2 regions of the Clostridium chromiireducens genome follow, and region 2 is predicted to be linked to the other one. Evidence: predicted binding sites of a transcription regulator. Region 2 holds the regulator's gene; the other holds the start of a gene.

Region 1 (10,608 bases), on a different contig from region 2:
GTTCAGATCCAGCAGGGATATTTTCTATACTAATTTTCATCTCTACGGCCCTCCTTACTTCCTATATCTATAGTATATGTCAGCAATTTAGACTATTCAACAGCTCTGATGTAAGCTGTAAATCTAGCTCGGTAAGATGCATTTTTTGATACAAGGGTTCTGCAATGATAATCGAACTTATGTGTATTTCCACCGAAATCAATGATATTCGTTTGTTTCGGTTTCTAAGGAATTTTGATGGGTAGTTCTAAGATTGGAAGTTGCACCAAAAGTGCTAGCCTCAAAAGAGGAAACTCGACTCACATTTGTTCGCTGAGTAAGTTCGAAGGACCAAATGCAAGATTTGGATTCTCACTTAAGCATTGAACTAGCACTTTTGAACAACTTCCAATCTAAGAACCACAGCCATCAAAATTCCAGATGAAACACTACACAAAAGAATATCATTGATTTCTAGTTAGGGAATATATCACAGCATAAGTTTAATTATCGATGAGGAACCCTATGCAGATAAACAATTTAAAAATTAGACTTATGCATTTAATAATTTTCCGAGTTCATCATGTTTTTAATAATGTATATGTAAAACTCTTGAATTGGATATATAAATAGATAAACTAATTATAAGTTTAATTTATGCCTTGAAATATATACCATACCAGAAAGAGAAGGTACTCTTTTACGCAGTGTTGCATTGAGAAACCTGCTAATGAAAGTCAATACTTTTTATAGCAGGTTTTTTAATTATTTTTTATATTTTATTGCATACTAATTAGACCAGCTATTTTTCTGGTCCAAGCTTCCGATTATTAAATTAGATTCTATTTATATACTTCTTTTATTCTAGCATAATATATTCTTAAAAATTTATTTAATCCAGCAATTTTTGCTACTTTTGAAGCTTTTCCTTCCGCCTCTTTTTTTAGTATAAATAAATATACTGAATTACTCTCAGGTTTATTAATTTTTAAATATTTCATTATTTCAAATCCAGTTTTTCTTAATGTAGCAGAACCTCTCTTAGATATTCTCCTTCGCGTTCCGTTAAATTGCCCTGATTGATATGGTGGCGCATCAATGCCTGCATATGCTATTAAAGCTTTTCCGCTATGAAATCTTCTGATATCGCCTATTTCTGCTATTAGTCTTGGTGCAATAATGTCACCTACTCCACCCATTTCACGAACAACAGCATACTCCTTTAGAGACTTTGCTAATTCTTGCATTTGTGATAAAATCAATGCAAGAGTTTTATCTACTTCACGAAGAACTCTAACAGCTTCCAATACTAACATTTTGGTCGATGGGGCATTGGAAGATAGAGTAGGGATTCCTTGTTGAGCCAAGTCATATATCTTTATGGCTTTCGCTTCGCTTTGTTGGTATCCCTTCTTTTTTGCCCAATTTTTATAACTATTAATAAACTGTTCCTTACTTTTTACTGCAATGTTATCATAGTGCCAGTATTCTTCAACGAAATCATTTAATTTATCTTTTTCGGGTTTATCAGATCGATTTTGTAGCATTTTTTTAATTCCTGGCATTGTATGGTCAAGCATTGAAGTTAATGATAATTTACTTTCTACCCTGAGTTTTATGTAGTGACTGTATTGTCTTCCAAGAAGACGTAGTTCATTATAAACATCTTCACTTGATTCATAGTTAACTAAATGAAACCAGTTATCTATTCCATAGCTAGCAATCTTTATAGCATCTAACTTATCTGTTTTTCCTTTTCTAAGAACTATACTTGCATATTTTTTCATTACTAGTGGATTAATAATAGTTACAAAAATACCATGCTCTTTAAGAAAACTAAGTACTGGCAAATGATAAGTTCCTGTCGCTTCCATTACGACTCTTACTTCTTCATTAAAACATTTTATCAATGATGTTAATTCCAATAGATGATTTTCTGTATGAGTAACCTCATATGGAGATTTAACAATCTCGCCGCATGGTTTCAATATACATACTGTACTTTTTTCTTTTGATACATCAATTCCTACACTTATCATAAGTGACCTCCAGATATATTTTTTTCGTAATTGTACCCATCTACACTTATTAGAATTCATTTTGGTTAGTTACACGAAAGCCTCTAAGGTTTCAACCTGCTTAATCGAATTTTTATAATAAAGGATGGCTGACAGTTTCTCAAACGGATGTTATTAATCCAAAATAGCTGTCGTCAGACCAATTACTCCCTTAATTATAAATAAAATAAGTGCAAATACTAACCTTATTTCTTGGGTAGTATTTACACTATATACAGTACCAAAATGGTTGTAGGTATTTCTTCAGTAAAAGTTGTTCCAGTCCTGCTTGTCATTAGCTTGCCTAAGGAGCAAGCAGGACTGGTGCAACTTTTACTGTTAGAAATCCACAACCATTTTCTCTAGCAACCGAGTAAACGAGTAGCTTCTCTTTCGGTTGGGTATATGCATAAGTCTAAGTTATATTTACACGTATTCTTGTCCTAATTTGTTTGCTGTTAGAATAGCGGCATAAACATCTTCTGGAGTAACTTCAAAAGGCATATTATGCGCAGTATCTTCTTTTGCAGTAGCTACCTTTGCTACTTCCATGATTTCTTCTGGCTTAATTTCGTTAATACCTAATTGTTTTAAAGTGACAGGAAGGCCTACACTATTACAGAAATCTAATACTTCCTCGATTTCTTCCATTGGAGCATTTTCAAGTACTAATTGAGCTAATGTACCAAATGCAACTTTTTCACCATGATACATATGATGGCATTGTGGCAATACAGTTAATCCATTATGAATAGCATGAGCAGCTGCAATACCACCGCTTTCAAAACCAAGACCACTAAGAAGAGTATTAGCTTCAACTATTTTTTCTACTGATTTTGTGCAAACGCCTTCTTCTACAGCGAGTTTTGCTTTATATCCTTCAGTAATTAATGTATCGTAGCATAATCTAGCTAATGCTTGAGCTGTAATAGTAGTGGTACCAAAAGCACATGTTCCAGCGTTTGATTTTTCACAAGCTCTTGCCTCAAAATATGTTGCTAAAGCATCACCCATACCAGATACTAAAAGACGAACTGGGGCTTTAGCAATAATACCAGTATCAACTAAAACCACATTAGGATTTTGTTTTAAGAATAAGTATTTATCAAAGACACCATCATCAGTATATAAAACTGATAAAGCACTGCATGGAGCATCTGTGGCAGCTATGGTAGGTACAATTACAACAGGAAGATTTTTATAATATCCAACTGCTTTAATAGTATCAATGATTTTTCCGCCACCAATACCAATGAGAACGGTTACTTGATTTTCATCACAAATTTTGATGATACGATTTACTTCAGTAATGCTGCATTCGCCATTAAATGAATCATATTCTACAGCAATACTTTTTTCTTCAAAACTTTTATCAATAGTATCTTTTACTCTTTTTAACCCACTTTCACTAATTAAGCATAATGCTTTTTCACCAAGTATAGATACGTATTGTGCAATATTTGCTAATTCTCCATTACCTTGTATATATTTACTTGGTGCAATCATAATTTTTGCCATAAAAACTCCCCCTTATATATCTTTTAATAGCATTTATTTTACTATTATTACATTAATTATAGCACTTTAAAATATTATGGTAAAGTTACTGTATGTTAAATATAAGCTCTTGTTTTAGGTTATTGTACATTTATAATATAAGATTATAAGGTGAAGAAATATTAATGAAAGCATGTATAAATAAGGATAAATAAAATGTATCCTTTGTCAAGGACAGTTTAAAAAAGCCTAAGCAACCTAATTTATATACATGCTTTTTATTATGAAATTTATAAGAATTTATTGATATATATTCTGTAATAATCGCGCGTCAATAGGAATCTATAAGTAGATATCAGAAAACTCAAGATTAATTGAATTAAAAAGGTGATTATCAAGCAGTTCCGTGGTTTTATTATTATCCTCAATAAGCTTCTCATTAGGAAGCATTAGAGTAAAGGTACTGCCTTTACCGAGTTTGCTTTTAACTGATATACTTCCACCTAAGGCCTCGGCAAATTCTTTTACAAGTGATAGACCAATTCCAGCACCTTCTGCATATCGTGAAAGAGAACTATCAACTTGTCCAAATCTACCAAAAATATAATGGATTTTATCTTCTGGAATGCCTATTCCTTTATCAATGACTTCAATACGTATATTATTTTTTACAGTTCGCATTTTTACAGTAATTAACTTGCTTTCATATGAAAATTTAATAGCATTAGAAATAAGATTCAAAAGTATACGCTCATATTTATCATCATCTAGTCCTATTATTTTTTTACTAAATGAAGATATAAAGGTTACTGAAACATCCTTTCCCGAAGCATACGTATTAACAGAGTTTACAATGGATTTTGTAAGATAAAATATATCTATATTTTTCTTATGTACTTTTATAGAATCAGAATTAGCACGAGTAATATCTAGAAGATTATTAACAAGTCTTAATTGTCTAAGTGTATTTTTATCTATCATCTTAATATATCTTTCCATCTTTTCTGATATCTCATCCCTGCAAATCAGATTCATGGTCTGAATAGCAGAAGTAATTACATTAATGGGAGTCTTAAATTCATGAGAAATAATTGATAAAAATTCATTTTTCATTTTCAGAGATTTTTCAAGGGATGCATTTTTTTCTTTTTCTAACTGTAATAACTTTTTATGTGACTCTTCTAAGGCTGCACTTTTAATTTTATAAGCATCTTCAAGCTCCATTTTTATATGTCTAAGTTCTTTTTCAGAGTCATTACGTTTGAACATTTTTATTACAAAACAATTAATAAATTCATCACCATTGTATGTTTCTTTATTTCCCATTAATAAAATAGGTATAGTCGTTTCATCTTTAGTTTTAAAAGTTAGATATACTTCATCAACGCTGATATCAAATTGAAGTTGAAGAAGAAAGAGTGAATGAAATATTATTTTACTTGCGGTGGGTAAAAAAGATTCAATATGCTTATCCAATAATTCATTACAATCATAATCTATCATTTTACAAAATGCTTCATTTGCATCTTTTATATATCCTTGAGTAGTTAGTAAAAGATATCCACAAGGACTTTTATCTACATTACAATGCATTAACTCACATCCTTTTTGTCATTTATTTAATAACCTTTAGTGAAGAAAGATACTCTATTATTAACTGAGATGTTTCTTTTGGTTCACTTAAGTTGGGATAATGACCTTTTGCACCAATTACTTCAAGCTTACTATTCTTTATATTACTATTTAAATAGTTTGCAACCTCTATTGGAACTATACTATCCTCCGCGCATTGAACGATTAAAGTAGGTACTGTGGCATTGGGTAAGTCTTTTCTGTGATCAGAGAAAAAGGTTGCTTCTGCAAAATTTCTCATAATTACTGGGTCCTCTTGAGTAAAAATTTTTTTTAAATGTTGAGCTAACATTGGTCTATCTGGATTATTCATAAGTGCAGCAGCATTCAAACTTGCCCATCCAACATAATTTACTTCCATTAGATTAATCAACTCTTTTATATCATTATCATTAAAGCCTCCATAATAATCAGGCAATTCGTTAATATATCGAGGTGAAGGACCAATCATTACCACCGCCTCAAATAATTCAGGTTTTTCAATGGATGCAATTAGACCAATCATTGCACTTACAGAATGTCCGATAAAAATAATGGAATCACTCTTTGAAGCTTCAATGACTTCAAGAAGATCCTGAGCATATCCACGAAGATCTTTATAGCGCTCTATATTATATGCTTTAAGGTCCGATTTACCAGATCCAACATAATCGAATAAGATCATGCGGTGGTCTTTTTGAAAATAAGGTGTCATAAACTGCCATATATTTTGATCACAGCCAAATCCATGACCAAAAACAATAGTTTTTGTCCCTTCTCCGATTACATTAACATTATTCCTTAAGAAAATATTTTTCATTTGGAATTCCCCCCCGTAAAGCATTATAAGTCGATAATTTGTTAACTTATACTTAATTATAGCACAATTTTCCAAATATTTCACATATTTAGTTCTACTATCATATAAATAACCATACTTTTGGAGATTTACATTATGATATTTAATTTAAAGCCATAATCATAGAATCAAAAGGAAAGTCACATGATACTTACTGAAAGCAAACAAGAAATATGATTAGATTGAATAAATATATAATTTATTATATAATAATAATTATTAATAAACTGTTTTATAAATAATTTATAGTGAAATGAGGTAACGAGGGCGTGGATAAGAACGTATTTTTAAACAAGAAAATATTAATAGGCGCAGTTTCTATAATTCTTCTAGCTGGAATTGGTATAAGTTATGGAATAAAAAACAGTAAGGTTAAAGCAAAAGAAGTAACTATAGAAAATGCAGTAAAAGAGACAATCATTGAAAACACCATAGCTACTGGTAATATAGAAGCAAATTACAGAAGTAATATCTTATTAGATAACAAGAAGAAAATAATAAAGGTTCAGGTAACTGAGGGACAAGCTGTAAAAAAGGATGATGTTTTGGTTGTATTTGATAGTTCTGATGAGGAAAATGAGCTAGAAAAACAACAAATTAATTTAAAGAACGCTGAGTTAACATTAAATCAAATGCTTAATGGAGGAGTGGAAGCTGATAAAAGTGCTTCAGAAAATTCTGTAGCTCAGGCAAATTATAGTTTGGAAAATGCTAAAAGAAAATATGATGATGCGAATAAGAAATTCAAACAAAATGAGGAGTTATTTAATAGCGGGGCCATAAGCAAAAATGAATATGAAGATTCAAAAAAGAATATGGAAGATTCATATACTGCTGTAAAGAGTGCAGAAGATGCATTAGAAAATGCAGAAACTTCATTAAAAGCGACAAATAGTAACAGTGAAACCAAAATAGCTAATCAAAAGAATCAAATTGAATTAATCAAAAAAGATATGGAAAATTATAAGCAAAAAATTAAAGATTGTACAGTTACTTCAAATATAGATGGAAAGGTTATCAAAGTAGATGCTAAGGAAAATCAATATCCAAGTAGTGGAGATCAAATAATAGTAGATGATGTATCAAAATACAAGGTAGTGGTAAATTTAAAACAATATGATGCATTGAAAGCTAAAATAGGTCAAAAGGCAAATGTCAAAATAAAAGGTTCTGAAAATTCATATAGTGGCACAGTTATAGAAATAGGACAGTTTGCAGAAGCTGAAACAAATTCTTCCACAGATAATCAAGATTCTAAAGTAAAGGTTACTGTTACAATCGATAATCCAGGAGATGATATAAAAAGTGGATATGAAGCAGATGTAGAATTGATATTTAATGAAAAGAAAGATTCTCTTGCAGTCAGATTTGATGGTATAAAAGAGGATAAAGAAAAGGGACAAAAATTCATATTTGCTGTAGATCCTAACAATATAGTGACAAGGAAATACATCAATATAGGTATAGAAAGTGAATACTATGCAGAAGTTACAAATGGAATAGATGAAAATGAAAAATATGTCTTAAATCCACCTGAGAATCTAAAAGAAGGAGATTTAGTTATACAAGGATCTTCAGCTAAAACTTCATCAAATCCTAAATAAACATAGAAAGGGTAGAAACTATGAGATTTCCTTTTAAAATTGCAGTAAGGTTTTTAATGAGTAACAAATTGCAGACATTTTTTATTATTTTGGGAATCGCTATTGGAGTGTCAGTTCAAGTTTTTATAGGTACACTAATTGATGGATTGCAAAAGAGTTTAATCGATAAGACAATAAATAATTCTCCGCAAATCACAGTTTCTTCAACCACAGATGATAGTACCATAGAAGATTTTGAGAAAAAAATAATACAAATAAGAGAAAGTGATAGCAGAGTAAAAAATGTTTCACCAAGTATACAAGGTCCAGCGTTTATAAAGAATGATAAAAAAAGTTACCCTATAGTTATGAGAGGTTTCAACTTAGAAGAAAGTGATAAAATTTATAATATAAGAAGTAGAATATATGAAGGGAATTGGATATTCCAAAGAGAGGTCGATGGATTAAGAAAAAAAGTATTAATTGGCAGAGAACTAAATGAAGACTTAAAAAAGAAGCCTGGAGACACGATCAAAATAACTACTCCTAACGGAAAAACAGAAGAATTTATTATAAATGGATTTTATGATTTAGGGGTAAGCAGCATAAATAGATCTTGGATTATAACAGATTTAAAAACAGTTCAAGATGTCTTTGGTTTTGATAATAAGATAACTTCAATAGAAGCACAAATCCAGGGTGATTCAATATTTAAAGCAGATAATATAAGTCATAATATAGAGTACAATTTGGATAATAAAGATGTTAAAGTTGAGAATTGGCAGCAGCAAAATAAACAATTATTAAGCGGATTAAGCGGGCAGAGTACTTCAAGTTATATGATACAATTTTTTGTTATAGTTTCAGTGGTTCTTGCCATTGCATCAATACTTGCAATCACTGTAATACAAAAATCAAAAGAAATAGGAATTCTAAAAGCTATGGGAATAAAAAATGGCCCTGCAAGCCGTATATTTTTATTTCAAGGACTTTTACTTGGAATACTAGGAGCAATTTTAGGAGTCGGTTTTGGAGTTTCACTTACTGTAATGTTTACTAAATTTGCAGTAAATTCAGATGGTACTCCAATCGTTACATTATATCTTAATCCTAATTTTTTGATTCTATCGGCATTTTTAGCAATAGCTGCTTCATCAGTTGCTGCATTAATACCAGCCAAGAAATCTGCTAAGCTAAATCCAATAGAGGTGATTAAAAATGGATAGTAATGTAATTGAATTGAGAAATATAGATAAGATATATGGAAAAGTAATGAAAACTCAAGTACTCTTTGATGTTAATGTATCTTTTAAAGAGAGTTCATTTAATTCAATTATTGGAGAATCAGGCTCTGGAAAAAGCACCTTGTTGAATATAATGGGAACATTAGATAAACCTACAAATGGAGAAGTTTATATTGATGGAATAAGAACAGATTTTTTAAAAAGTGATGAACTAGCAGAAGTAAGAAATGAAAAGATAGGATTTATATTTCAATTTCATTATCTATTACCTGATTTTACAGCGCTGGAGAATGTTTTAATTCCATACATGATTAAAAATGTAAATCCACCAAAAGAAATTAGAGAAAGAGCACTAGAACTTATGGAATTAGTTGGTTTATCTAAGGTGAAAGATAATTTGGCAACAAATATGTCAGGTGGGCAGCAGCAAAGAACGGCTATAGCTAGGGCATTAATAAACAATCCAAAAATAATATTAGCCGATGAGCCTACAGGAAACTTAGATTCTAAGTCTACTGAAACTATATATGAGATTATGAGAGATATAAACGAAAGATTTAAGACTACATTCATCATTATAACACATGATAAAAGAATAGCAGAAAGAACAGATAGAGTAATAGAAATATCTGATGGTAAAATACTCTCTGATATTCTTAAGGCACATTATTAATTTAATAACTTAATAATTCATAAAAATGGCCTAGGTTCTCCTTTTTATAATTAATTTACTTATCAATTGCTGATTTTATAGATAAACCAACTATAGCTTAGACTTATGCATATAACCAACCGAAAGAGAAGGTACTCTGTTTCTCGGTTGCTAGAAAAAAGTAACTGTGGATTTCTACCAGCAAAAGTTGCACCAGTCCTGCTTGCTCCTTAGGCAAGCTAATGACAAGCAGTACTGGAACAACTTTTACTGAAGAAATACCTACAGTTATTTTCAAAATAGCAACACTACGAAAAAGAGTACCTTCTCTTTCTGGTATGGAAAGTATTTCAAAGTATAAATCAAACTCTTAGTTGGGATATCTATAATTCTGAAGTCATAAAAGGAATGGCTACTTAAGTATTCTAAAAGCCAAGTTCGTCTCCAATTAGTACTACCTTTATTTTGTTTGCTGGACGGCTTATTCTTGTTGTTACAAGATATGCACAAATACAATCTGTACTTAAGCAGTCTCCACAGCTCCCAGTTATATAACATGGAGTTTTCAAATCTTGGAAACGCAGCGTATTCTGTGGTGCAGCAATAGTTCTAGCTCTTTGCACTGCATCAGCGTGATTTTTTACAATTTTATTCATTCCAGCTACAACTACAACACTTTTTGGTCCAAAAATCATAGCAGCAACACGATTTCCATTTCCATCAATATTAAATAGCTGACCATCCTCACTTATAGCATTACTACTTGTTAAGAAAGTATCGCATAAAAGTGCTTTTCTCATCAGTTCTGTTCGTTCTTCAGGATTAGCTGCAGAATCCCTATCTATAATTTCATAGCCTTTTTCCTTTACAAGTTCTTTAATGCCAATATCGTTTAAGGTTTCAGAACCACCCCAAGATACCACGTGATTTTCAGGAATTAACTCTAAAATCTGTTGAAGCGCTTCATCTTTAGTCTCACAATAATATGCATCAAAATGATGCTTTTTTAAAGATTCAACTACTTTTGCACCCAATTTATCATAGCGTTTTTGTAAAAAAGCTTGTCTTGCCATTTTAAAAAGCCTCCTCGTGAATATGTTTTATATAATTCTTTGCAGTATAATAA
Region 2 (10,608 bases):
ACTCCTAATTCATCAGCAATTCTTCTACCTTCTCCAAGTAGTTCTAAAGATACTTTTTGTAATTCGCCTTCTCTTTGTTCAGCAAAGACCCAAACGCCTTTGTAATCTGCTATATTCATAATAAATTACCCTCCTATTATCTTAGATGTAGTGTTTTTCTTTTAATTTTCCAACAACATAGTATGCTGCATTTTTAGGTGATTCTCTAACAATTTCTCCTGCGCCCTTAACTTCTTTAGTCATTGACTTCTTAACCTTTGTAGGTGAACCTTTAAGTCCTAATTCAGCTACATCTACATCTATATCAGCTGCGCTCATAACTTTGATTTGATCATCAGAAGTTGAGAATATGTTTGCAACGTGCATATATCTAGGTGCATTTAATTCTTCGATTGCAGTTAATAGACATGGAGTCTTAACTTCTACTACTTGATGTCCATCTTCTAATGCTCTATTTACTATTAATGAATTCCCTTCAACTTTAACATCTTGAACATAAGTTACTTGAGGAATGTTTAAATGTTCAGCTATTTCTGGACCTACCTGTGCAGTATCTCCATCAATCGCTTGTCTTCCAGCAAATACTATATCATAGTCTAATTTAGCTATAACCCCAGCTAATGCTTTTGAAGTTGCTAATGTATCAGCTCCCCCAAGTGCTCTATCTGTTAATAGGATAGCCTCATCAGCTCCCATACATAACGCTTCTGTCAATGTTGCTTTAGCCATTGGAAGTCCCATTGTTACAACGGTAACTTTTCCACCTAATTGTTCTTTTAATTGTAATGCACCTTCTAATGCGTGCTTATCCTCTGGATTCATTATTGATGGAACACCATCTCTTATTAATGTACCAGTCTTAGGATCTATTTTTACAGCTGTAGTATCTGGAACTTGTTTTACACAAACTACTATATTCATTATAAAAGTCCTCCTATCTTAAAATGCTTCCTGCGATAACCATCTTTTGAACTTCTGAAGTTCCTTCATAGATTTCAGTTATCTTAGCATCTCTCATCATTCTTTCTACTGGGTATTCTTTAGTGTAACCATATCCACCAAAGATTTGAACTGCTTTAGTTGTAACTTCCATTGCAACATCTGCAGCAAATAATTTAGCTCTTGCAGCATCAAGTGAATAAGGTTCACCTGCTTGTTTCTTACATGCAGCTTTATATACTAAATGTTTAGCAGCTTCAATTTTAACGTCCATTTCAGCAATGTACCATTGTAATCCTTGGAATGCTGATAATGGTTTACCAAATTGTTTTCTTTCTTTCATGTAGTTAACAGCTTCTTCAAAAGCACCTTCTGCAATACCTAAAGCTTGAGCTGCTATACCAATTCTTCCTCCATCAAGAGTCTTCATTGCTATACCAAATCCCTTACCTTCTTTACCAAGTAAGTTTTCTTTTGGTACTATACAGTTTTCCATTACTAATTCAGTAGTTGAAGATGCTCTAATACCCATCTTATTTTCATGCTTTCCTACTGAGAATCCTGGGAATGATTTTTCTACTACAAATGCAGAAATACCTTTAGTTCCTTGACTCTTATCTGTCATAGCAAATATTATGAAAGTTTCAGCAACTCCACCATTTGTTATGAATATCTTTGAACCATTTAAGATATAGTTGTCTCCATCTAATACAGCAGTTGTTTGTTGTCCTGCAGCATCTGTACCAGCACCTGGTTCAGTTAAACCGAAAGCTCCAAGTTTTTTACCACTACAAAGATCTGGTAAATATTTTTCTCTTTGAGCTGGAGTACCGTTTTCGTTAATTACTGACGCGCATAATGATGTATGAGCTGAAAGTATAACTCCTGTAGTACCACAAACTTTTGATAATTCTTCTACAGCTATTATGTATGAAAGAACATCTCCGCCTGCTCCACCAAATTCCTTAGCGAATGGGATACCCATTACTCCTAATTTAGCCATCTTTTCAACATTTTCCATAGGGAATCTTTCTGTCTCATCAATTTCAGCAGCTATTGGCTTAACTTCATTTACTGCGAATTCTCTGATCATTTGTTGTACTAATTGTTGTTCTCTAGTTAATTTGAAATTCATTAAATTACCCTCCTTGTTATTTAAACCTATTCGATAACAAACTATATATAAATCTCTAATAGATTTTTAGCTAATTCTCTAAAAATTATTTATTTTGAAAGTTTTTTTCTGCTCTTCTTTCTAAAAAAGCAGTCATCCCTTCTGTTTGGTCTTCTGTTGCAAAGCATTTACCGAAGTCTTCTGCTTCTATTAATATAGCTGCATCTATATCAACTTGCATTCCTCTATCAATAGCATCTTTGCAATATGCAACTGCTTTTGGAGCATTAGCTGCAATTTTATTAGCCATAGCTTTTGCTTCATCTATTAAGTTTTCTAATTCAACTATTTTATTTACTAAGCCTATTCTGTAAGCTTCTTCTGCATTTATGATGTCACAAGTGTATATTAATTCTTTAGCTTTTCCTGGTCCTACGATTCTAGCTAATCTTTGAGTTCCACCGAATCCTGGAGTTATTCCAAGTCCTGCTTCTGGTTGCCCAAATTTAGCTTTTACTGAAGCTATTCTAATATCACATGACATAGCAAGCTCGCATCCACCACCAAGAGCAAATCCTGATACAGCTGCAATAACTGGCTTATCCAATTTTTCTAATCTTCTGAAAACATTGTTTCCTAAGATTCCAAATTCTTTACCTTGTTCTTCGTTAAGATCTTTCATTTCTGCAATATCTGCTCCAGCAACAAAAGATTTTTCTCCTGCACCAGTTAATATAACTGCATATACATTACTGTCCTTTTCTAAGTCTTCTAAAACAGTGTCTAAATCCTTTAATGTCTCTGAATTTAACGCATTTAATGCTTTTGGTCTATTGATTGTCACAATAGCTAAATGTCCTTCTTTTTCAAGAATCACATTTTTTAATTCCATGTTAAGGTCCTCCTTCAAACTTGCTTATTTATTTTTTAAGTTTTCATACTATTTTTGATATTTTTAAACCTATTTGTTAATAATATAACAAATGAATTTAAAAAATATAAAGCTCTTAAGCCTTATCTAAAATTATAATATGTATTCAGATTATTTGCAATAAAATATTATGTTTTGAATGTAAGTTTTTAGTCTCTGTATTAAGGTATATAAAAAAATAACAAATCAGAATGCTGCTTATATACCATTTAGTGTTCTACACCCCTCATTATATCGTGATTCTCAAGGTAATGCGTTCAATTAAAACTATCTAAAGTATAATATTCACCAATCCAAAAATTCTCACTTATATTGAAATTAATCAGTATATTTACCTTAAAGGACGCGTATCAGGTAAATAACTATCTTAAAACATCTATGTATATACGGCATTCTTAATTTGTTATATTATTTCATAAATATATATCTTCTACTGTTCACTCTCATTTAATAAATAAATTAATGTCAATAAACTTTCACTCAAATGTACATTTTCAACTTTAACATGATCTGGTACTATTAAATCCACTGGCGCAAAATTCCATATTCCTCTTACCCCTGCTTTTATTAACTCATCAGCAACACCTTGAGCATTTTTTCTTGGAACACAAATTATTCCTATATCAATCTTCTGTTCTTTTAAAACAGATGATATTTCATCTATATCCATTATTTCTACATCTCTTATTCTCATTCCTATCAGTTTAGGATTAGCATCAAAAATAGCTGATATTCTAAATCCCAAGTTTTCAAATCTTGAGTAATTCGAAACTGCTTGACCGATATTCCCTGCTCCTACTAACGCTGCTCTATATCCTCTACCTAATCCTAGTATAGAGCTTATCTGATTATATAACTCCTTTACATTATAACCATATCCTTGTTGTCCAAAATCTCCAAAACAATTTAAGTCTTGACGAATTTGTGATGCAGTGAATCCAATTTTTTCGCCTAATTCTTTTGATGAAATTCTATCCACATCATTTTTCATAAGTTCCTCAAGATATCTATGATATTTAGGCAATCTTTTAATTACTGCCATCGATATATTTTTATTCTTATCCATATCTATTTTTCTCCTACTCAATAATATTTTGACTGCTTAGGTTGCTTTATATAAAGTCAATATTCGCTTCAATTATAATATAGTATAAATTTTAACAATGTATACTACCATTTGCTATAAATTTAACATTAACTAACCACTATGATTTATAATTCTACCATACTTCTATATTTTTATGTCAAGGTTAATCAAATTATTTTAAAAAATTATAATAACTTTGGTATAAATTTATTAGTTAAAATAGACTATCTCAAAATTGCATTTAAGACAGCCTAAATTTCATTATGGTTCTAATTTATTTGCATTTATATTTATATGAAACTTCAGCCACCTTAATCCACTTTTTCAACAAAGTTTTTTCATAAAAATATCTCAAAATAACTATAATCATTTTGAGATATTTACTATATTTAAACCATTAAATCGCCTTACTCACTTTGTTATCATTAAAAAATACATTATCTAAAATCATATTAAGAATACTATCACAAACATAATACGAAAATGTCAAATCATTGTGGTAATCTATCATTCCATCATATTGTTCTTGCAATTGAAGTATAAATTCTTTTATATTATCTGGCTCAATATTGGTATTAATTATTCCTGTCTGCTTAAAACCCTTAGCAAACTTAGCTAATTTCTTTTCATATGACATATGATTTTTCACAGCACTTGTGCTTTTAAATTCCCATCTATAATAGTGTGGGGCACAAAAAAAATCACATAAAAAGTGACATATTACTCCAAGCTCCTCACTAAACTTCCCAATTGTCATATTATAATGAACATCTTCTAATGTTAGCGATGAAAGATATTTAATTTTATCAACTATCATATCTATACTTTCATTAAAGTAATGTTTTTTAAATTTATATTTAGGCGCACAGTCTGGCTTTACGTTCCCCCATATAAATCTTTTATTATTTATTAAATAAACACTCTTTGTATTAGCGTGTTTCAAAATATTCTCTGCCATAGTTTTGTGAGTATTAATCATCAAAACATGATCACATCCTCTACATTATAATTCTTATAAAATAAACCCTTTTAATTATTTAATATATTAATTATAATTTTTAAATTTAATTAAATTTTATGCTCTATATATATAATAATACCCAGAGTTAAAATGTACAACACCTTATTTATAACTTGAGGCAAGTATTATCTGTCGAAACGCCCAGTAATATCAAGCCTGATAATTAATTAAACTATATTGACAAATAAATTATTTTAACCATATTATAGTCAATTACAATATATATTTATTGATAAGATTCTTTAATTAGAATAAATTCACAACAAAAAAGTTGCCTTAATTTATACTTTAAAACAACTCTTTTTCTTATATTTATATGTTACTCCTCTATATTTTAAATATTGATACTACTTCTAATAATTTATCTGCACATTCTTTTGTCTTTTGTGTTTGTCCTACAACTTCTTCTGTTAAATTAACTACCTCATTTGACTTATTTGCAATTAAAGTTGTTCCTGTAGCACCTTCATTGGTTGCCTCTGCTACTTCATCAATAGCTGTTATAATATCTCCTGTAGAGTTGATTAGTTCATCTGATATTTCACCTATAACACTAACTAATTCATTAAATACAATAGCATCATTTCTGTATTGTTCCCCTGTGTCTACAAGTTTATTATAATCTTTCATCACTTGAGTTCCAATAAAATCAATTACTTCATTTGATGTTCCTTTGAGGTCATTCACAGCCATAACGACTTCTTTATTTATCTGCTGTATTTCTATTGTAGTTTCTTTTGAAGTTTCAGCAAGTTTCCTTATTTCATCTGCTACAACAGCAAATCCTTTACCAGCTTCCCCTGCTCTTGCTGATTCTATAGCTGCATTTAATGCTAGCAAATTCGTTTGCTCAGTTATTTCTAATATCTTAGCTGTTAATTCATTTATTTTATCTACCGCTCTAGATTTCTCTACAGCAACACTTAAGCTTTCTCTCATTTTCGAAGTTATACTGCTAGATTGTTCTCTTGATTGCAACGCATTAGTTTTTAATTTTTTAGCTCTTTCTTCAATTTCCTTTGCAGTTACCTCTCCACTTTCAATGCTTAATTCCATAGTCTTTATTATGGATTTCATATTGGTTGATGAAGCATTTACTTCCTCTGTAGATGCTGCTGTTTCCTCCATGCTTGCAGATAACTCTTCCGTTGTTGCAGATACATCTGAAATTTTGTTATTTAAATCTTCTATTTTCCCTTGTGTAAACTCTATTGAATCTAAAACAATGCTACATTCACCTTTAATACCAGATATTATACTCCTTAATGATTTTTTCATTTCATCAATAGATTTAAACATTTTTCCTATTTCATCTTCTCTATCCATATATTTTTTATCAAGTTCTATTGTAAGATCTCCCTTTGCCAGTAACTCCATCTGTATTTGGGCATATCTTACCCCTTTTATCATTCTATTAATTACAATATGTATTACAAAAATAACAACTAATAATGACGCAATTGCTATAATTAAGATAACATTGAATATCTTATTGTAGCTCTCTAATATTTTCTCTTTTGGAATTTGACTACACAGGATCCAATTAGTATTCGTATTTTCCAAGTTAACTGGATATGCTACCATTAAAACTTCTTGTCCCTTTTTCACTGAAGTTCCATAAGTATAAAAAGCTTTACCTTGTGAAGTTTCACTTATAATTTTCGCCCAAACATCATTATTTTGTTTTGCATCTTTCATCTTTAAACTTGGATCTTCACCACTTGCTACATAAATACCTTTATTTGATATTAACTCAACTGTACCTCCAAGTGGTGTTTTCTCTAGCACAATATTTTCCAACGTGTCAAGCTTATAATCTATAGATATTACTCCTAAAAACTTCCCATTATCACCTAATATAGGCATTGCTAAAGATATCATTGAGATATCTTTCCCGTTAACATTATACACTGTTGGTTCAGTAATATAAGTCCCCTTTAACTCCTTCGGTCTATTATACCATGTCATATCTGTCTGTTCATCATATGCTGGTGCTACTACGATATGATCTCCATCCCTGCTTGCATATGGTATGAACTTTCCATCCTCCGCAAATTCTTTTTTACCTTTGTAGTAATCATCTTTTCCATCGAAATCATTAGTTTCAAATGCAACAGTTACTCCGAAGATTTGTGGATCTGTTTCTAGTATCTCCTTTTGCATCTCAATAACTAAGTCTCTATTTTGTGAATTAAGCTTTATTTCATTAATTAGCGAACCCCTTAAATCCTTACCTATTGTTTCTAACTTTTCAAAGTTAGACTTAATCTGTGTTGCATAGGATAAAGATATTTCTTTAGCTAAAGTTTCACTATCAGTTACACTTTTAGATTTTATTTGTACCAAAACACTTGTGAATACCCCTATATAACATAAGAGAATTATTGCTCCTATTATGATACTTATCTTCATTCCCAAGTTTAATTTTTTTATCATTAATTATATATCTCCCTTCATTTTATATATTAAATCCAAAAGATTCCAGGTGATAAATTAAAGCAAACATGACTTATCACTATATATAAATTGTTGTAATTAATTATATCATCGAAATCTCCTCAACTATAGCTTTTTATCCAATTTTCAAGTTTCTTCAACATTTTTAACCCGCCTCTAATTCGCTTTTAACATTTTTTAAATTAAATTTAACGCTTCACTCTTTTTCGCATTATCCAACAAAATAAGGCTATCCTAAAATATTTAAAATAATTTTAGAATAGCTTATCTTTACTATAGGAATTTATTATATTGTTGATTTTCGTTAAGTTTATTTAATAAATGTTTAATCTCTTGATCCTTATTTTTATCCATTACAAGTATAACATCACCAGCATCAACCACAACTAAATCCTTTATTCCGAATCCAATTATAAGATTCTTATCACCAAAAATCGAACAATTCTCACATTCATCAATATAAACATTTTGAGATATACTGTTATTTTTATCTGTATTTAACAATCGGCTTAAAGCACCAAAACTCCCCATATCATCCCAATTAAAATCACACTTTATTACATATGCTTTTCTTGTCCTTTGCATTACTCCGAAATCTATTGATATTCCATCTATGACTTCATATTGTTCCTCTATTGTTTTTTCTTCATTTTCCTCACCTAAGCTTTTATATATTTCCATTAATGATTTATGCAATTTAGGAAGATACTTTTCTATCTCTCTTAAAATAACATCCGCTCTAAATACAAACATTCCTGAATTCCATAAATAAGTGCCTTTTAGTATAAAATCTTTAGCTACTTCTGAGTTAGGCTTTTCAGTAAACCTTGCTATTTTATAAGTTGGTATAGTACCAGCAGTTCTTTCGCCCATTTCAATATAACCATACCCTGTTTCAGCTCTGCTAGGCTCAATTCCAAGTGTAACAATACATCTCCTCTTGTTTGCCATCTCAATTGCTTGGGATAACGTATCTATATAACTCTTCTCACCTTGAATATAGTGATCTGATGGTAATACAACCATAACTGCATTAGCATCTTGCTTCAATAGCTTTACTGCAGATAAACCTATGCACGTAGCAGTCTCCTTATTTGCAGGTTCTACAAAAATATTATCCTCTTTAATTCCTACAAGTTCATTTTTGACCTTCTCTTTATAGTCCATATTGGTCACAACATAAATATTATTTCTATCTATTAGCGGGATTATCCTATCAACAGTGTTAACTAAAAAGCTTTTATTGTTAATAAGCTTTAAAAATTGTTTTGGTTGATCGGCTCTTGATAGAGGATATAGTCTGCTGCCTTTACCTCCAGCTAAAATCAGCCCGTATATCACGCATTTTCAACTCCATGTAATGATACTAGTTCATTATATGTCAAAATATTGGTATGTGTGAGTCTATTACAAAAAGAACAACAATTTATTTAACCTAATTCTATACAGCTCTCACTATCTCATATTGTGCTGTAAAAAGTTCGTAGTATTCCCCCTTTACATCTATTAGTTCGTCGTGACTTCCTTGTTCTACGATTTGACCATCATTTATAACCATTATTCTAGTAGCATTTTTTATTGTTGATAATCTATGTGCAATAACAAATGATGTTCTTCCCTCAAGTAATTTATTTAATCCTTCCTGAAGTGCTTGTTCTGTTTTTGTATCTATACTTGAAGTTGCCTCATCTAAAATTAATATTTTAGGATCTGCAAGGAGTGCCCTTGCAAAAGAAATCAATTGTCTTTGACCAACAGATAATCTGCTTCCTCTTTCATTGACTTCAGTGTTATAACCATCTTTTAGATTGATAATAAAATCATGAGCTTTAACAGCCTTAGCTGCTCTTATTATTTCTTCATCAGTTGCATCTAATTTTCCATATTTTATATTTTCCAATATGGTTCCTGAGAAAATAAATGTATCTTGAAGCATTACTCCCATTTGTTTTCTTAAAGAATCTAAAGTTACATTTCTTATATTGTGGGCATCTACTAAAACTTCTCCAGAGGTCACATCATAAAATCTGCTTAAGAGATTTATAATTGTTGTCTTTCCTGCTCCTGTTGGTCCTACCAAGGCTATGGTCTCTCCTGGCTTTATCTCAAAAGATACATTTCTTAAGACTTCCCTATCTTCATCTTCATATTTAAATACTACATTTCTAAATTCAACAGACCCTTTAACTTCTGGAATATCATAAGCATCTGGCAAATTAGCTATAGTTACTGGTTCATCTAATGTCTCAAATATTCTTTCTAAATATGCCATTGCCATTATCAATGCATTATAGAAGTTAGAAATATTAACTATTGGATTCCAAAATCTCCATATGTACCCTACAAAAGCAATGAGGGTACCTATTGTTATCGATTCTCCTATTGAACGCACTCCTATTAAATATACCAACGAAACCGTAAATACAGATGTATTTTCTATCGCTGGCCAAAGCAGCAATTGGTATTTAACTGCGTTTATCCAAGTTCTTCTATTCTCATTACTTACTGTTTTGAACTTCTCTGCATTAACTTTTTCTCTAGCGAATGCTTGAGTAACCTTCATTCCACTTATACTTTCTTGTATATAAGCATTAAGATTTGATTGTTTATTACTATATATCTGGCTATTTCTTCTTTGAACCTTTACTAGTAAAGCTACTATTATTGCAAGGATAGGCATTCCAATCATACATACCATTGTTAATTTTGGACTTATAAACACCATAAATCCTATAATCACTAGGATACTAAATAAATCTGTTAACAGATTTATAAGCCCATTAGATAATAAATCACTTAATGCATTTACATAGTTAACCACTCTTACTAAAATTTTTCCATGTGGTCTGCTATCATAGTAAGAAAACGGGAGCTTTTGCAAATGATTAAATATATCTGATCTAATATTCTTAACTACTTCCTGTCCCACATAATTCATTGTTCTTATTCTATATCTCATACATAATGCACTTACCACTATGGTGATAAAGAATACTATACAAACTACAATGAGTCCTCTAACATCTTTATTAGGTATATTAGTATCCATGGCTATTTTT

The links. Region 2 encodes Rex, which represses fermentation and respiration genes when NADH is low (regulators of the CRP and FNR family bind a similar motif). Its sites were predicted from a motif close to ATTGTTAANNNNTTAACAAT; they were not measured.
Region 1: D2A34_RS18925 (glycerol dehydrogenase) is a predicted target of Rex. The motif match lies at 3,814-3,833, and genes of this name have one in related genera.

What each region holds. Positions count from the first base shown of each region.
Region 1 covers NZ_QXDJ01000005.1:34,795-45,402, forward strand. The annotation lists gene D2A34_RS18915 (LytTR family DNA-binding domain-containing protein) at 1-40, opposite strand, end outside; gene D2A34_RS18920 (IS110 family RNA-guided transposase) at 822-2,018, opposite strand; gene D2A34_RS18925 (glycerol dehydrogenase) at 2,463-3,554, opposite strand; gene D2A34_RS18930 (sensor histidine kinase) at 3,876-5,126, opposite strand; gene D2A34_RS18935 (alpha/beta fold hydrolase) at 5,149-5,964, opposite strand; gene D2A34_RS18940 (efflux RND transporter periplasmic adaptor subunit) at 6,273-7,607, shown strand; gene D2A34_RS18945 (ABC transporter permease) at 7,628-8,812, shown strand; gene D2A34_RS18950 (ABC transporter ATP-binding protein) at 8,805-9,503, shown strand; gene D2A34_RS27490 (hypothetical protein) at 9,725-9,856, shown strand; gene D2A34_RS18955 (lactate utilization protein) at 9,908-10,555, opposite strand.
Region 2 covers NZ_QXDJ01000006.1:188,426-199,033, reverse strand. The annotation lists gene D2A34_RS21465 (electron transfer flavoprotein subunit alpha/FixB family protein) at 1-119, opposite strand, end outside; gene D2A34_RS21460 (electron transfer flavoprotein subunit beta/FixA family protein) at 142-921, opposite strand; gene D2A34_RS21455 (acyl-CoA dehydrogenase) at 935-2,074, opposite strand; gene D2A34_RS21450 (short-chain-enoyl-CoA hydratase) at 2,160-2,945, opposite strand; gene D2A34_RS21445 (redox-sensing transcriptional repressor Rex) at 3,415-4,050, opposite strand; gene D2A34_RS21440 (zinc dependent phospholipase C family protein) at 4,469-5,050, opposite strand; gene D2A34_RS21435 (methyl-accepting chemotaxis protein) at 5,420-7,528, opposite strand; gene D2A34_RS21430 (mannose-1-phosphate guanylyltransferase) at 7,823-8,890, opposite strand; gene D2A34_RS21425 (ABC transporter ATP-binding protein) at 8,991-10,608, opposite strand, start outside.